2 regions of the Thalassolituus pacificus genome follow, and region 2 is predicted to be linked to the other one. Evidence: predicted binding sites of a transcription regulator. Region 2 holds the regulator's gene; the other holds the start of a gene.
The links. The regulator sigma-54, encoded in region 2, starts transcription at its own class of promoters, with help from an activator protein. The targets are predictions, from matches to a motif close to TGGCACNNNNNTTGCTNT.
Positions count from the first base shown of each region.

Region 1 (7,894 bases), on a different contig from region 2:
TGGAACTTGGCCGTATCAAAATCCAGCTGATACTCATTATCTTTATTGGTATCAACCCCAAGCTCGGTCAAAGAACGGTATTTACCGGTTAAGCCAACGATCGGCTCACTGATCATTGAACGTATTTGTGACATCATGCCACGAACTGTGGAATCACCAAGTAATAAGCCTGCTTGCTGCTTGTCTGCATCGTAGCTTGATAAATCGTCAACAAAACTCTTCAGTTCGTTGTATGCATCGACAAACCCCTGAATGCTTTCCGTTAATTTATCGGTATCAGCCGACACCGTAACACTGATATTTTTTCCGACGTCGGCGTTTTTAAGATTAAGTGTAACGCCTTTAATTACTTCATCTACCGAATTACTGCTGCGGGTAATGGTAAGACCATTGACATTCAGCTGAGCGTCTTCGCCCTTACTGGTCTGGCTCATGTTGGCTGCAGTATTCTGATTTTCATTAAAGGCTAATGCCGCCAGGCCACCGCTCAGCATGTTTCCGGAATCATCCAGGGCGGCAATGCGCATGGCATTTTCTTCGCCGGTTTCTTCTGATGTCATCAATAAACGATAACCGCTGCCATCATTAATAATACTCGCGCTTACACCCATGTCTGCGTTGTTAATAGCATCACGGATGCCGCTCAGCGTGCGGTTAGAGTCATCAATCGTAATGGTTTTTCCCAGGCGATCAGGATTCAGATCCTGACTGACAAAATTGCCACCACCGCCATAAGTGATATCACCAAAGGTAAATACCAATTTTCCTGTGCCAATGATTTCGTCAAAACTGCTGTAGGTTTGTGTTGCCAGAGAGTGAGACTTCGCAGTGTTCAGCACTTCGACGTTATAAGTGCCAGGCTCAGATAAACTGGAGGTCGTTGCCGTTAAAATATCTTCATCGGATGATGTAGCCGTGGTCGAGCTCACCAGGCTGGGGCTGGACAAGCTGTTGGCGGCGGACTGAACCTTGGCCATCATTGACTGAATTTCACCATAGGCAGTGATTTTAGCTTCAACCAGCTCTTGTCGCCGATCCAAACGCAAGGTGGCAACTTCTTTCTCTGCTGAGATGATTTTCTCAACCAGATCCGTGGTCAGAACACCTGACCCTAATCCCAGTGACTCAATGGACGCCATACCTGCTCCCCCGTGCTACCGAACCATCCGGTTTGTATCAAGCTTAGATGGCTCTCAAACAAAAAAACCCTGTACTGGCTTTATCGGCCAATGCAGGGTTTTCTGAAGGGTTGTTTACCTAACCCATACACTGATCACCTAGACTTGCGCGCTGAACAATAAAGATGGTTCCTCATCATTCAATTTCTGCGCCAGTTCCAGAGCCAGCTCACTGGGAATCTGCCGGATTAACTCCGATGATGCCCTGTCATAGACGCGGATAATGGTTTTACCGCTATCCTCATCCAGCTGGAAGTCCAGTGTTCTTTCGGTTTGCTGTACATACTCGTTAATGCGGGAGATTGCATCTCTGACCTGGTCCTGACTCAGTTCCGCAACCTTCTCAGTCCCTTGCGGCAATAACTTGCCGCTGTCGGAACTCACTGTCGGATCACTTGCCGCCTTGGCGTAAGCTTTCTTCCCGGCAGTCGCTGAGGGTGATACAGCTGTATGGTCAATCACATTCAATTTCAGCTCGTTCATAAATCACCTCTCAGGTTCTTGGTTAAGCAGCCAGGGGAAGGCTGGCCTTCCCCGTTAGTCCGCTATTATCCCAGAAGGGACAGAACCTGCTGTCCAGCCGCATTCGCCTGAGCCAGAACCGAGATACCTGCCTGCTGCAGAACCTGAGTACGGGACAGCTCGGCGGTTTCTGCCGCGAAGTCCGCATCCTGAATCCGCGAGTTCGCAGAGTTCAAGTTCTCGGAGGTAACCTGCAGGTTACTTACTGTAGAGCTCAGACGGTTCTGAATCGCACCGAGATCCGCACGCTGACTGGCCACCTGACCAATAGCATTGTCGATCGCAGTGATTGCTGCCGTTGCGCCTTCAAACGTGGAGATATCAATTTCGCTCAGGAACTGACCATCTTCACCACCACCATACTGCGCAACCTTGAAGCCCAGAGCTTCAATCTCATCTTTACCGTTAGAACCCGCTTCCAAAGAAATTTCTTTGGCTGAAGACAAACTCACGGTGCCATAAGTAGTTTCGTAAGTTGCGCCTTCAGTTGCAGAACCTCGGGTACCGATGTTATCGGATACAGTAGCGGTACCGATATCCGCCTCACCGATACCAGCAACCGCTGAGTCCAGACCAATCAGGGAACCAAAACCATTGGCGCCTGCAGCTGCCGGGTCGACACCGTTGTTAGAGCCATCGTTATCCAGCGCGACGGAGATATTACGGCCGTCTGCAGCACGTAACGTGATTGACACACCGTTATCTTCCGCAGTTACCCCGGTCTGACCAGCTTTCTGGTTAATCAGATCAATGGTATTCGCCTTGGTCGCATCAGTATCAATATTACCTGTACCGTCATCAACGAGACTCACCACACCGATATCAACCCCGTTGATATACAACTTGCCACTTTCACCAGCTTCATAACCGGCCGCCTTGGCAGCAGTCTGCTTAGCCGTCATATCTGAAGCTGAGCCAGAGCCAACCACAACCGTTTCATTGGCTGTTGCAGTAACACCGGTTTTATCCGATACCTTGTTAATCGCATCAGCAATCGCGATTGCAGACTGAGATTTAACAGAAGTCTGAATGGCTGAACCATCCGAGGCTACCGTCGCAGACGCTTTATCTGCGCTTACATCTGCAGCTTCGATATTCACGCCATTAATAGTCAGGTCACCTTCTTTAAGACCACGCACCGGTTCCTGTGCAGCATCAACAGAAACACTGTTGATATCCGTAGCACCAGTATTCGTTTCACGAAAGTTGAAGATACTACCGCCAGTGACCGAACCTGATGTTGCAATTCCAGCAACAGCCAGGTTACTGCTGAGACTAATGCTTTTCAGGTCATCACCAGTAACATCAACATCTTTTAAGTAACCGGTTACCAGAACACCAGTGGTCTGCGTACCACCAACACCCGCAACCTTGGCACTACTGGTACCTGTTGCATCGTATACAGTCACATCAAAGCTGGATGTGGTACCACCCGCCGCAGCGCCGCCGGTAATGACCAGTGTGTCACCGTCAGCATCAGTGATAAAAACATCACCGTTAGTCGCACCACCGGTCGCACCAGCAACATAGGTAGCTACAAGGCCAGAGGACGGCGTCGCATTAATCGCGTTGGCGATATCTTCAACCGTTGAAGCGGTTGACGACAAACTGATGGAAATCAGTGCGTTACCTTCGGTAGAGCTGTCAAAGACCTGAAGCTGCCCACCAGTAAAATAACCATCACCACCGGCGGCTTCCAGTTTGAGTTTGGTTTCTGCTGCTACAGAAATGCCATCCAAACCGTTAATAGCATCAGCAATTTCTTTAGCACCCAGATTACCTGTACTGCCTGCACTGAAGCTGGCCGACTGACCATCATTCGTTGTTACCGTAACAGTTTCAGAAGTACCGAAAGCGATTCGACCATCAGAAACCAGACCCTGAGCCGTCGACAACTGGGCACCAGCAGTACCTGTTGGTAAATCAGTACTGAACTCTGCACCAGTAGTCAGCGTGGTCACTGTCGAAGCAACCTGTGCAGCACCGGCTTCATAAGTACCGCGATTAAGACCTGCATTAGCCAGATTACCGTTACCGGTACCATCACCACCGGTAATCGCTACAGAATCGACATCACCATCAGCCACCAGGGTATAGCCACCGTAGTAAGTCTCTTCTGCGGCCAGACCTGTAGCCGCAGCCGCATCCGCATCAGAGGTGATACCACCAGTGAAAGAACCAAACGCGATATCAATATTGCGGCCATCGGCAGCAACCAGCTGCACGCCATTGGCATCAGTACCGGAAGAAACCGCTGTTACACCCGTCTGATCAGAAACAGCATTGATAGCTTCAACAACAGAAGCCCGGGTTCCCGCAGAGTCGGTCGATGTTGAAAGGGAGATATCCACATTATTTAAGGTCAGCGTAACCGTACCGGCCTTAGCAGTCATTTCAGAACCCGAAGCTACGTTCTCGTTAGCGAAAGCTTTAACGCCAGTCTGATCGTACACATCATTAATAGCCGCCGTTTTGGCAATAGCACTAAAGGAAGCGTTCTTGGTAGAGGCTGTATCGTCTGCCGCTTTTGATGGGCTGACAGCAATGTTATTGATGATCAAATCACCATTCTGCAGAGCCGCACCTTTACCTTGGGCAGAAATACCTGATTGCTCAGAAGCACCTAACTTGTTCGCTGTCAGTTCTGAGATAGAAACATCAACAGTCTGACCCGCGTTGGCACCAACCTGGAAGGTTGCAGAAAAAGAACCGTCCAACAACTTACGGCCGTTAAAGTCGGTCTCTTCAGAAGTACGACTGATCTCGGCAACCAGCTGATCCACCTCGGCCTGGAGAGCCTCGCGGTCAACATCTGAGTTAGTGGCGTTTGCAGACTGCACCGCAAGCTCACGGATACGCTGCAAGTTTTCATTCATAGAACCCAACGCACCTTCAGCCGTCTGAGCCAGTGCGATACCGTCACCTGCGTTACGCACAGCAACGTTCAGACCTTTAATCTGAGACGTAAAACGGGTGGAAATCGCCAGACCGGCAGCATCATCTTTTGCGCTGTTAATACGCAGACCAGAAGACAAGCGTTGCAAAGCCTGTTGATTTGATGACTGGGACTTATCCAGGTTGCGCTGAGCATTCAGCGACGCAATGTTGGTATTAATAATTTGAGGCATAACCGTTCCTCCGACAGATTTCACAATCGCCGCCGGATCGTCCCGAACAGCGCGTTCGTGTTGTACATCCTTGTTAACGGCAACAATTCCAAGTCCTTTAAAGAATAATAAGAACCTTTAGGAATAAAAATTAAACTATATATAACCATCAACCCATGCCCATATGGCACAGTCTCTGCTACGTTAAGTCAAAAAGACGCCATCAAGTCGCCGACTTGCCGAGGCCATCCACCAATCAGAGACTCTGCTATGAATTTAGAGCGCCTTGCCGCATTGAAAGTCAAAAATTTGTCATTTATAAGAGATAATTTTCCGGCACTTTATCCGCTACTGAATGAGCACAGTCCTGAAAAAAAACGACTGAATGCCGATACGCAAAAGGACATATTCCAGTTACTGAACACCGAGACTGGTCAAATACTAATCAACAATGCAGAAGAAGCAGCCGAATCGGAAGTGTTGACATTTATTAACCGCTGCCACCGGAACAACCGGCTGTTCACCGTAGCCACCGGATTCCGCAATACTTTTACCATTCCAAGATTTTCAGCAAAAAAGCTGGCTGAGATCGTGGACGAAAGCCCGCTGACGCAAGAGAATTTCAATTTTTATCCCTTTGATAACCACATCCCCATGCTATGCGTCATGGGGGTCGGGTTGGGTTTACATATTGAAAAGTTGCTCCAAAGTGTCTCCGTTGACCACCTGGTGATATGTGAAAAGGATAAAGACGAGTTTTACGCCAGCCTGTTTACCATTGACTGGGAAGCCCTCTTCCTCCCCCTGATTAATGACCCGCATAGATCTGTGACGCTTATGTTGTTGCCAGGCAATAACGACAATGCGGCATTCGGTATCTTATGGAATCACCTGGTTAAACAACCTCCGTTTTTTCCTACGGCAACCGTTTTCTATAACCACCGGGGAACGAATCGTAATGAAAAAATTCTGGCTCGTGTACGCAAAGACATCACGATGTACTACAGCCTGTGGGGAAACTACGATGATGAGATCAACCAGCTGAATAATGCTCTGCACAACTTCCGCGCAGGTATCCCCCGCCTGCGCAAACCACTCAGCACTCATACCGATACTCCTGTACTTATCATTGGATCAGGGCCGTCATTAGATGAAAGAATGGATTGGATCCGGGCCGCACAGAAGAAAGCTATTATTGTTTCCTGCGGTTCTGCCCGCGACGTACTGCGCAGAAATGGCATTCATCCTGATTTTCAGGTTGAACTTGAATCCGATTATGTTGCGGCAGAGGCTTATTCCAGAACCGTTACCCGTTCCGATACCAACGGCACCACTCTCATGGCGGCAGCTCAGGTCCCTCCGAAGATTTTTGCTCTATATGAAAGCAGGCAGATGTACTTCAAAGATTCCACCGCGATGGCCAGTCTGTTTTCTGAAAACAATGTGGTTTCTGGTTGCACTCCGTCAGCCACCAATGCCGGTCTTGGTGTTTTCCTTCACCTTGGATTTGAAAATCTTTTCTTGTTTGGAATGGACTTTGGTTACATTGACCCGGAGAAGCACCATTCCAAAGACAGCATCTATTATACCGATGAGAATCCCGAAGATCTGATAGACAGCACCTGGGATAATCTTGAACAAGGCATGCCAACTCCCGGTGTTCAGGGAAATAACATTAAAACCATACCTTTTCTTTACACCGGAAAACGTCGTGTTGAGGTCGAGCTGGCCTCAGTCATGAACACCCGAACACTTCATGCATACAACTGCTCATTAGGAGCAAAAATCGATAATGCAGAATGGCTGAATGATATCGGTGTTTTTAAAGAAAAGATTCGAAACCTGCCTGGTGATTATAAAAGTGCACTGACCATCATCAGGCAAGCAGGAGATCCGGTTTACCAGGAAGAGCAAGATGACAAGCTAAAATTACTTGAAGACGCCATACGCCGCGTCTCAACACGGATTCTTAACGAACTTGATCATATGGAAATAAGCATGAGCAGCCTTTCTGATACTTCGTATCGGATTGCACGCTTTCTTGAGGAAGATATTTACCAGAAACTCAAGACAATCTATTACATTTTTCGCGGATCAGTCTGGTTTTTCTTATCAATCGGCTATGCACATGCTTATGCACTTGATGGCGAAAAAAGAACAGAGTTTATTAAGCTCTGGCTAAAAGTTTTCAAAGACTTCCTTAACGAATGGCCGGAACACTACTGCTCGATTGTCTATCGCGATGTCAGCGTCGAAAATGATCCATTGCTGACTAAAATGATTACCGAAGCGGTTGATGGAGTATAACGATGCAAAGACCCATTCTGATTACTGGTGCAGATGGTTTTATTGGCTCCCACTTAGCCGAACATTTGGCTAAAGCCGGATATCCGGTGAGAGCTATGACGCTCTATAATTCCTTTAACTCCTGGGGATGGCTGGACAATTCTGCGTTTACGCAAGATATGGAAATGATCAGTGGTGACATCCGCGATCCATTTTTCTGCCAACAAGCGGTCAAGGGCTGCTCTTCTGTCTTTAATCTGGCCGCACTGATTGCAATTCCTTACTCTTATCAGGCGCCGGCCAGCTACGTTGCCACCAATATTGAAGGCACCGTCAATTTACTTCAGGCGGCACGCAACGAAAACATCGAGCATTTTATTCAGACATCGACAAGCGAAGTCTATGGTACTGCCCGCTATATACCGATAGATGAAGACCATCCACTGCAGCCACAGTCTCCATATAGCGCGTCCAAGATCAGTTCTGATTCAATGGCAATGAGTTACTACAACGCATTTGATCTTCCAGTCACGCTGGCGCGTCCTTTCAACACCTACGGTCCGCGCCAATCTGCACGTGCTGTCATTCCGACCATTATCACGCAGATTGCTGCTGGCAAAACCCATATACAGCTTGGTGACCTTTCTCCGACGCGCGACTTTAACTTTGTTGAAGATACCTGTAATGGTCTAATCAGTTTACTGGGTAAAGAGCAGACTCTTGGCGAAGTAATCAACATCGGCAGCAACACCGAAGTATCCATTCTGGATACCGTTCATATGATCCGTGACATCATGAATT
Region 1 covers NZ_JAOANI010000002.1:80,068-87,961, forward strand. The annotation lists gene fliD (flagellar filament capping protein FliD) at 1-1,139, opposite strand, end outside; gene NYR02_RS00420 (flagellar protein FlaG) at 1,278-1,661, opposite strand; gene NYR02_RS00425 (flagellin N-terminal helical domain-containing protein) at 1,727-4,828, opposite strand; gene NYR02_RS00430 (motility associated factor glycosyltransferase family protein) at 5,078-7,114, shown strand; gene NYR02_RS00435 (NAD-dependent 4,6-dehydratase LegB) at 7,117-7,894, shown strand, end outside.
Region 1: NYR02_RS00430 (motility associated factor glycosyltransferase family protein) is a predicted target of sigma-54. The motif match lies at 4,993-5,010, and genes of this name have one in related genera.

Region 2 (7,894 bases):
GGCCTGACCATCGTTGCCATCGGCACCAGCTTGCCCGAATTGGCGGCCTCGGTTGCCAGTGCACTCAAAGGCCACCACGACATTGCCATCGGCAACGTTATTGGCTCCAACATTTTCAACCTGCTCACCGTTATGCCGATTCCTGGTTTACTGGCTGTGACCGTGGTTGATCCACTGGCGCTGTACCGCGACTACGCGGTTATGATGGCGCTGACCCTCGCCCTGTTGGTTCTGTTTTTAATCAGTTATCGTAAGGGCTATCTTGGACGTTTCGCCGGTCTGTTCCTGACCACCAGCTACGCTGGCTATCTGGCATCTCTGTTTTTTATGGCTAACTCATGACCACTGATATGAATTTTGATTTTCTGCAATCTGCCCGCCGCACCATTAAACTGGAGCAGGAGGCCATTGCTCAGCTGGAAGGTCGCCTGACCGATGATTTTGCCACCGCCTGCCAGTTAATTCTGAACTGCAAAGGGCGCGTTGTAGTCACCGGCATGGGCAAGTCCGGTCATATTGGCAACAAGATGGCGGCGACACTGGCCAGCACCGGCACCCCGGCTTTTTTTGTACACCCGGGTGAAGCCAGCCACGGCGATATGGGCATGATTCAGCCTTCTGATGTTGTGATTGCCCTGTCTAATTCCGGCGAAACCGGCGAAGTAACCAGCCTGCTGCCACTGCTGAAACGCCTCGGCACCGCGCTGATCAGCATGACCGGCAATCCGGAATCCACCCTCGGCCGTGCCGCAAATGCGCACCTGAATACCGGAGTGAATCAGGAAGCCTGTCCGCTGAACCTGGCACCAACCTCCTCCACCACCTGTGCTCTGGTCATGGGGGATGCACTGGCCGTTGCGCTGCTGGAAGCCCGTGGCTTTACCGCCGAAGATTTCGCTTTCTCCCATCCGGGCGGCTCACTTGGCCGTCGTCTGCTGCTTAAAGTAGAAGACATCATGCACGGTGGCAGCCAGATTCCGGTAGTAACGTCTGCGGCAACGCTGTCAGAAGCACTGTTGGTGGTAACGTCCAAAGGCCTGGGCATGACCACAGTGCAGGACAACGGCAAGCTGAGCGGTATTTTCACCGATGGCGATTTACGCCGCGCGATTGATAACGGTGTCGACATCCACACCGCCACCATGGCCGATGTTATGACCGTCGGCGGTAAAACCACCACGCCGGGCACCCTTGCGGCCGAAGCGCTGAAGCTGATGGAAGACAACAAAATCAACGCCCTGGTGGTTAAAGATGGCGACCAAACCGTTGGCGTAATCAATATGCATGATCTGTTACGCGCAGGCGTTATCTGATGCGCAAGCGCTATCTGCTGCTGCTGCTGACCCTGTTTTTTGGTCTGGCCCTGCTGGCAGTCGATCGCTACACCCAGGAACAGGCTCCTGCCCTGAGCGAACAACAGAACCATGAGCCGGATTACTATGGTGAAGGTCTGTATAACCGCCAGTACGACAACAGTGGCAAGCTGCAACAAACCTTTGTTGCCGCCCGCTCAACGCATTATCCGCAAACCAAAAGTACCTTATTTGCCGAGCCACTGCTGATGTCCGCCGATGATGAAGGCCAGACCTGGCAGGTGAATGCCCTCGAAGGAACGATGCTGGATGACGAACAATCGCTGCGTCTTGTTGGTCAGGTAGAAATCCGTCCGCTGAACCCCACCCAACCCAGCGACGACATACTGGTTGAGACCAGCACACTGACCTATCACAGCCGCCAGCAGCTGGCCGAAACCGACCAGCCGGTAATCATTACCAGCCCCCAAACCCGTATTAACGCAACCGGTATGACACTGGATATCGCGCGCCAGCGCATGGAATTCAAATCACAGGTGGATACCCGCTATGTTCCGCAATAATCACCGCCTTCTGGCCAGCTTGTTTCTCCTGTGCAGTGTGCCCGTCGCGCAGGCCCTGCCCGACGACTGGCAACAGGAGATGACCATTCTTTCTGAACGCGCCGAACTTGACCGCAAAGCGGGCGTGGTGATCTACGAAGGCAATGTTGTTCTGACTCAGGGCACGCTGCGCATTGAATCAGACCGCTTACTGATTATCCGCACCAACGACACGCTGGAAGAAGCCGTTGCCGAAGGCAGCACAGACAATCCGGCGCGCTATCAGCAACAGGTTAATGCCGGCAAACCGCTGACCAAAGCCCATGGCACGCGCATTCATTACTTTGCCCAGCAGCGTGAAATCAAAGTTCAGGGTAACGCCCAGCTGCAACAGGATGGCAACCAATTCAGCGGCGAGAACATTCTCTACGACATGACCAAAGAAACGGTCACGGCCAGTGGCGGTACGAATACCACCGGTCAGCCTGCTGGCGACGGCGAGAAGCAACGCATCAAAGTGGTTATCCAGCCGCAGGCTCCTGCCCAAGAGTCACAGCCACCGGCCACCGGCAACGCGGCCAATAACGGCACTGACAACAGTACATTTAACGATACTCCTGCGCAGGAACAGCCATGAAAACGCTGAAAGCCGAAAACCTGGCAAAAAGCTATAACGGCCGGGAAGTCGTTAAAGATGTCTCTATGTCGGTGCACAGCGGCCAGATTGTCGGTTTACTCGGCCCTAACGGTGCCGGTAAAACCACCTGTTTTTATATGATTGTGAATCTGGTGCAGGCCGACAAAGGCCGTATCAAAATCGATGACGAAGATATCAGCCATCTGCCGATGCACGGCCGGGCGCAAAAGGGCATTGGCTACCTGCCGCAGGAAGCCTCCATTTTCCGCAAATTGAGTGTCGCCGATAATATCCTCGCCATTCTGGAAACGCGCAAAGACCTCAACCGCGCGCAGCGTCTGGAAAAGCTGGAAGATCTGCTCAATGAGTTTCATATTCAGCACATCCGCAGCAGCCTGGGCATGTCGCTGTCTGGTGGTGAGCGCCGCCGCGTAGAGATTGCCCGCGCACTGGCCGCAGAGCCGTCGTTTATTCTGCTCGATGAGCCCTTCGCCGGGGTTGACCCAATTTCTGTAGCTGACATCATGGACATCATCCGCCAGCTTAAAGCGCGGGGAATTGGCGTACTGATTACCGACCACAACGTACGTGAAACTCTGGCTATCTGTGAGAAAGCCTATATTGTCGGAGGCGGCCACATTATTGCCGAAGGCACCCCCGAGCAGGTACTCGCCAGCGAGCAGGTACGTAAAGTGTATCTGGGCGAGGATTTCCGCCTGTGATGGCGACCCTGGCAGCCAGGACGCTGCTGATGATTCAGCGCAAAGGAATATGCACAAAAGATTCCAAGGTTTACCGCTTGGCGTATAATGCACAGACTATGCCGATACTGAGTGATTACTGAACTTTTATGAAAGCGTCTCTTCAGTTAAAGATGGGTCAGCACCTGACCATGACCCCTCAGTTGCAACAAGCCATCCGCCTGCTTCAGCTGTCCACCCTTGATCTGCAGCAGGAGATTCAGGAAGCCCTCGATTCCAACCCGATGCTCGAAGTGGAAGAGCACGAGCACGATGATCTGCCCGACCTGTCACGCAACAGCGATCACGACACCACCACCAGCAACGAAGTCAGCAGTCAGGATGACAGCCACAACGACACGCCGGAGCTGGACGAACAGTGGTCGCAAGAGCAATTACCTGACGACCTGCCCGTCGACAGTCAGTGGGAAGATACCTACCAGACCACCGCCAGCGTTGCCTCCGGCAGCAGCAGTAACGCCATCGACGACGATTTCGATTACGACTCGCGTCACGCCAGCACCGAAGATCTGCAGGATCATCTGCTGTGGCAACTGAACCTGACCCCCATGTCCGACACCGACCGTGAAATCGCCCTGATGCTGATCGACGGCGTCGATGACGACGGCTACCTGCACACCACTGTCGAAGACATTCTGGAAAGCATGGACCCCGCACTGGACGTCGAAGAAGACGAAGTGATGGCCGTACTGCATCGTCTGCAACAATTTGATCCGGCCGGTGCTTTTGCCCGCGACCTGCGTGAATGCCTGATGCTGCAATTACAGCAGCTGCCAGCCGAAACCCCGTGGCTGAGCGAAGCCAAAATGGTGATCCGCGATTATATCGAGCTGCTCGGCAGCAAAGATTACCCAACGCTGATGCGCAAAACCAAGTTGCGTGAAGATGACCTCAAAGCCGTCCTGCGTCTGATCAAAGAACTGAACCCTAAGCCGGGCTCCGGCATCAGCGCCGAACAGGCCGAATACGTGGTACCGGATGTTCTGGTGCGCAATATCCGCGACGAATGGCGGGTTGAGCTGAACCCCGATATTGCGCCAAAACTGCGCGTTAATGCCGATTACGCCTCACTGGTGCGCCGTTCTGATAACAGCACCGACAACGCCTTCTTGCGTGATCACCTGCAGGAAGCCCGCTGGTTTATCAAAAGCCTGCAAAGCCGTAATGAAACCCTGCTGAAAGTGGCCACCAAAATCGTTGAATATCAGATTGAGTTTTTCGAACAGGGCGAAGAGGCCATGAAGCCACTGGTTCTGCATGATATTGCCGAAGCCGTTGGCATGCACGAATCCACTATTTCCCGTGTGACGACGCAGAAATACATGCATACACCACGCGGAATCTTCGAACTGAAGTACTTTTTCTCCAGCCATGTCAGCACCGATGGCGGCGGCGAATGTTCCTCCACCGCAATCCGTGCCATGATTAAAAAACTGATTGCCGAAGAAAACACCCGCAAACCGCTGAGCGACAACAAAATCGCGGCGGTACTGGGGGATAAAGGCATTCAGGTGGCGCGGCGTACGGTGGCCAAATACCGTGAAGCCATGATGATTCCGCCATCGAATGAACGTAAACAATTGATTTGAAAAACAACAAGCCAGCAACAAGGAGTTGGACATGAAGATTAATATCAGCGGTCACCACGTTGACGTTACCGAATCTCTGCAAACTTACGTAGACGAAAAAATGTCCAAGCTGGGACGCCACTTTGACAACATTACCAACGGCCAGGTCACCCTGACCGTGATCAAAGAGCGCATGATTGCCGAAGCCACCATCCACGTCAGTGGTGCCGATCTGCATGCCAGCGCCGAAAACGACGATATGTACGCCGCTATTGATCAGATGACCGACAAACTCGACCGTCAGGTACTGAAACACAAAGAAAAACTGGTGGCGCGGCAACACGGACAAGGCTGATTAATGGACATTCGCATCGAGGATATCCTCACACCGGAACGCACTCTGATTGATGCCCCGGTTTCCAGTAAAAAGAAGTTGCTGGAGTACCTGGCAGGTTTTATCGCTGAGCAACTCAGCGATAGTTCCGCCGACGATATTTACGAGCGATTACTCAGCCGTGAACGCCTGGGCAGTACCGGGATTGGCGAAGGCATCGCCATTCCCCACTGCCGCCTGAAACAATGTGACCAGGCGATGGGCGTACTGCTGCGACTGATGGAACCTGTGGATTACGATGCCATCGACCGCCAGCCGGTCGATCTGGTCTTCGCCCTGCTGGTACCGGAAGAAGCCACCGAACAACATCTGCAGGTATTAGCGATGCTGGCGCGGAATTTCAGCGAGCCAGCCTACCGCGAAGCCCTGCGTAAAGCGCCGGATGCACAGCAATTTTATCAGCGGGCATTAAGCGAATACTGAACATAAGGCGGGTCTGATCAAGCTCAGGCAAACGCAACAACAGAGGAGCAAGGCATGCGTTTAGTCGTCATCAGCGGCCGCTCAGGCTCTGGTAAATCCAGTGCCTTGCACGTGCTGGAAGACCTTGGCTTCTATTGCATCGATAACCTGCCGGTTGCATTGCTGCCGGCACTGGCCCGTCAGACCGAAATCGAAGAAAAGCTGGCCAAGGTTGCGGTCAGCGTTGACGCCCGCAACCTGCCCCACGCATTCGATAACATCCATGACGTTCTGCATCAGTTACCCAGTGCAGAATATCAGCTCGACGTGGTGTATCTCGACGCCAGCGAAGAAGTGCTGTTGCAGCGCTTCAGCTCCACCCGGCGTAAGCACCCACTAACCAGTAAAAGCGTTTCCCTGGCCGAAGCCATCGATAAAGAGCGCCTGCTGCTGGAACCCATTGCCAACCTGGCCGACCTGACCCTGGATACCACCAACATGTCGGTGCATGAACTGCGCAGCCTGATCAAACTCCGGGTCGCAGATAAAACCAGCAACGATATCGCCATCCTGTTTGAATCCTTCGGTTTTAAACACGGCATTCCGATCGACGCCGATTACGTCTTCGACGTGCGCAACCTGCCCAACCCCTACTGGGACCCGGCCCTGCGGGGATTCACCGGACGCGATCAGCAGATCATCGACTTTCTCGGTAACGAGCCTCAGGTGCAGCACATGCAGCAGGATATCAGCGGCTTTATTCAGCGCTGGCTACCTGCGTTTGTCGATGCCAACCGCAGCTATATGACCATTGCCATCGGCTGTACCGGCGGCCAGCACCGTTCCGTTTACCTGTCCGAGCAACTTAAGGCAGAATTTTGTCATCATTACAGCAATGTTCAGGTTCGCCACCGCGAATTGGGCAGCGCCGACTCTCATCAGGATTGATACGGATGACCAGCATAGAAATCACCATCATTAATAAGCTTGGCCTGCACGCCCGCGCTGCCGCCAAGCTGGTGTCAACGGCCACGGCCTACTCTTGCCAGGTTAAAGTCGGCTATCCTGACCGCATGGTCGATGGCAAGAGCATTATGGCGGTTATGATGCTGGCCGCCAGCAAGGGCACCAACATCCACATCCACGCCGAAGGTCAGGATGCCGAACATGCGCTGGCGGCATTGACGGATCTGATTAACCGTCGTTTTGACGAAGAAGAATAACGCCGTAAAACAATCTTCTACGCGCAATTCTGCGAGTAGTTTCGTGGTATCAGAGGCCTAATCAGGCTAGAATCTGAGCATTCAACCATCCCCTGAACCGAGCGACGCATGGCACAGCAGACCGAAAAGGCTAAAGCCAAGTTACACAGCCTGACCGCCGCGCTGGAAAGTGGTGCGCTGGCGCAGGTGCGTCGCATCCTGAATTCAGGCCTGGCTCCGGTTGATATCGCCCACCTGATCGAATCCTCTCCGCCTAAAGCCCGTAAACTGCTGTGGGAACTGGTCGACAAGGAACTCGAAGGCGAGGTCATGCAGAACCTCAGTGAGGAGCTGCAAAGCCACTTTCTGAGTGACATGAGTGCCGAAGAAGTTGTCGATCTGACCGCTGACCTCGACACCGATGACGTGGCCGACATGCTGCAACAGCTGCCGGAACGCGTTACTCAGGAAGTTCTGGAGTCGATGGACCACCAGGACAGGGCCCGCCTCGAGGCGGTTCTGGGCTATCCGGAGGACAGTGCCGGTGGTCTGATGAACACCGATACCGTGACCATCCGTCCGGACATCACCCTTGAAGTGGTGCTGCGCTACCTGCGCCGCCACAAATCCCTGCCAGCCATGACCGATAACCTGTTGGTGGTTAACCGTCAGAACGAATTTATCGGTACGCTGGCCATCAGCAAACTGCTGGTCAGCGATCCGCAGCAAACCGTGCGTGAAGTCATGAGCACCGACGCGCGCGTCATTCAGGCAACCCAGCACGAAAGCGAAGTTGCCAAACTGTTCGAACGCCACGATCTGGTATCGGCGCCGGTGGTTGATGCCGCCGGTATGCTGCTTGGCCGTATCACCATCGATGACGTGGTAGACGTTATCCGCGAAACCGCGGACCACTCGCTGATGAGCATGGCCGGTCTGGATGACGAAGAAGATACCTTCGCCCCGACGCTGAAAACCAGCCGCCGCCGGGCGGTCTGGCTGGGCATTAACCTGCTCACCGCACTGGCCGCTTCGGCGGTTATCGGCCTGTTTGATAAAACCATCGAGCAGGTGG
Region 2 covers NZ_JAOANI010000028.1:45,259-53,152, reverse strand. The annotation lists gene NYR02_RS14870 (calcium/sodium antiporter) at 1-342, shown strand, start outside; gene NYR02_RS14865 (KpsF/GutQ family sugar-phosphate isomerase) at 339-1,313, shown strand; gene lptC (LPS export ABC transporter periplasmic protein LptC) at 1,313-1,876, shown strand; gene lptA (lipopolysaccharide transport periplasmic protein LptA) at 1,863-2,492, shown strand; gene lptB (LPS export ABC transporter ATP-binding protein) at 2,489-3,214, shown strand; gene NYR02_RS14845 (RNA polymerase factor sigma-54) at 3,343-4,842, shown strand; gene hpf (ribosome hibernation-promoting factor, HPF/YfiA family) at 4,874-5,176, shown strand; gene ptsN (PTS IIA-like nitrogen regulatory protein PtsN) at 5,180-5,638, shown strand; gene rapZ (RNase adapter RapZ) at 5,693-6,565, shown strand; gene NYR02_RS14825 (HPr family phosphocarrier protein) at 6,571-6,840, shown strand; gene mgtE (magnesium transporter) at 6,949-7,894, shown strand, end outside.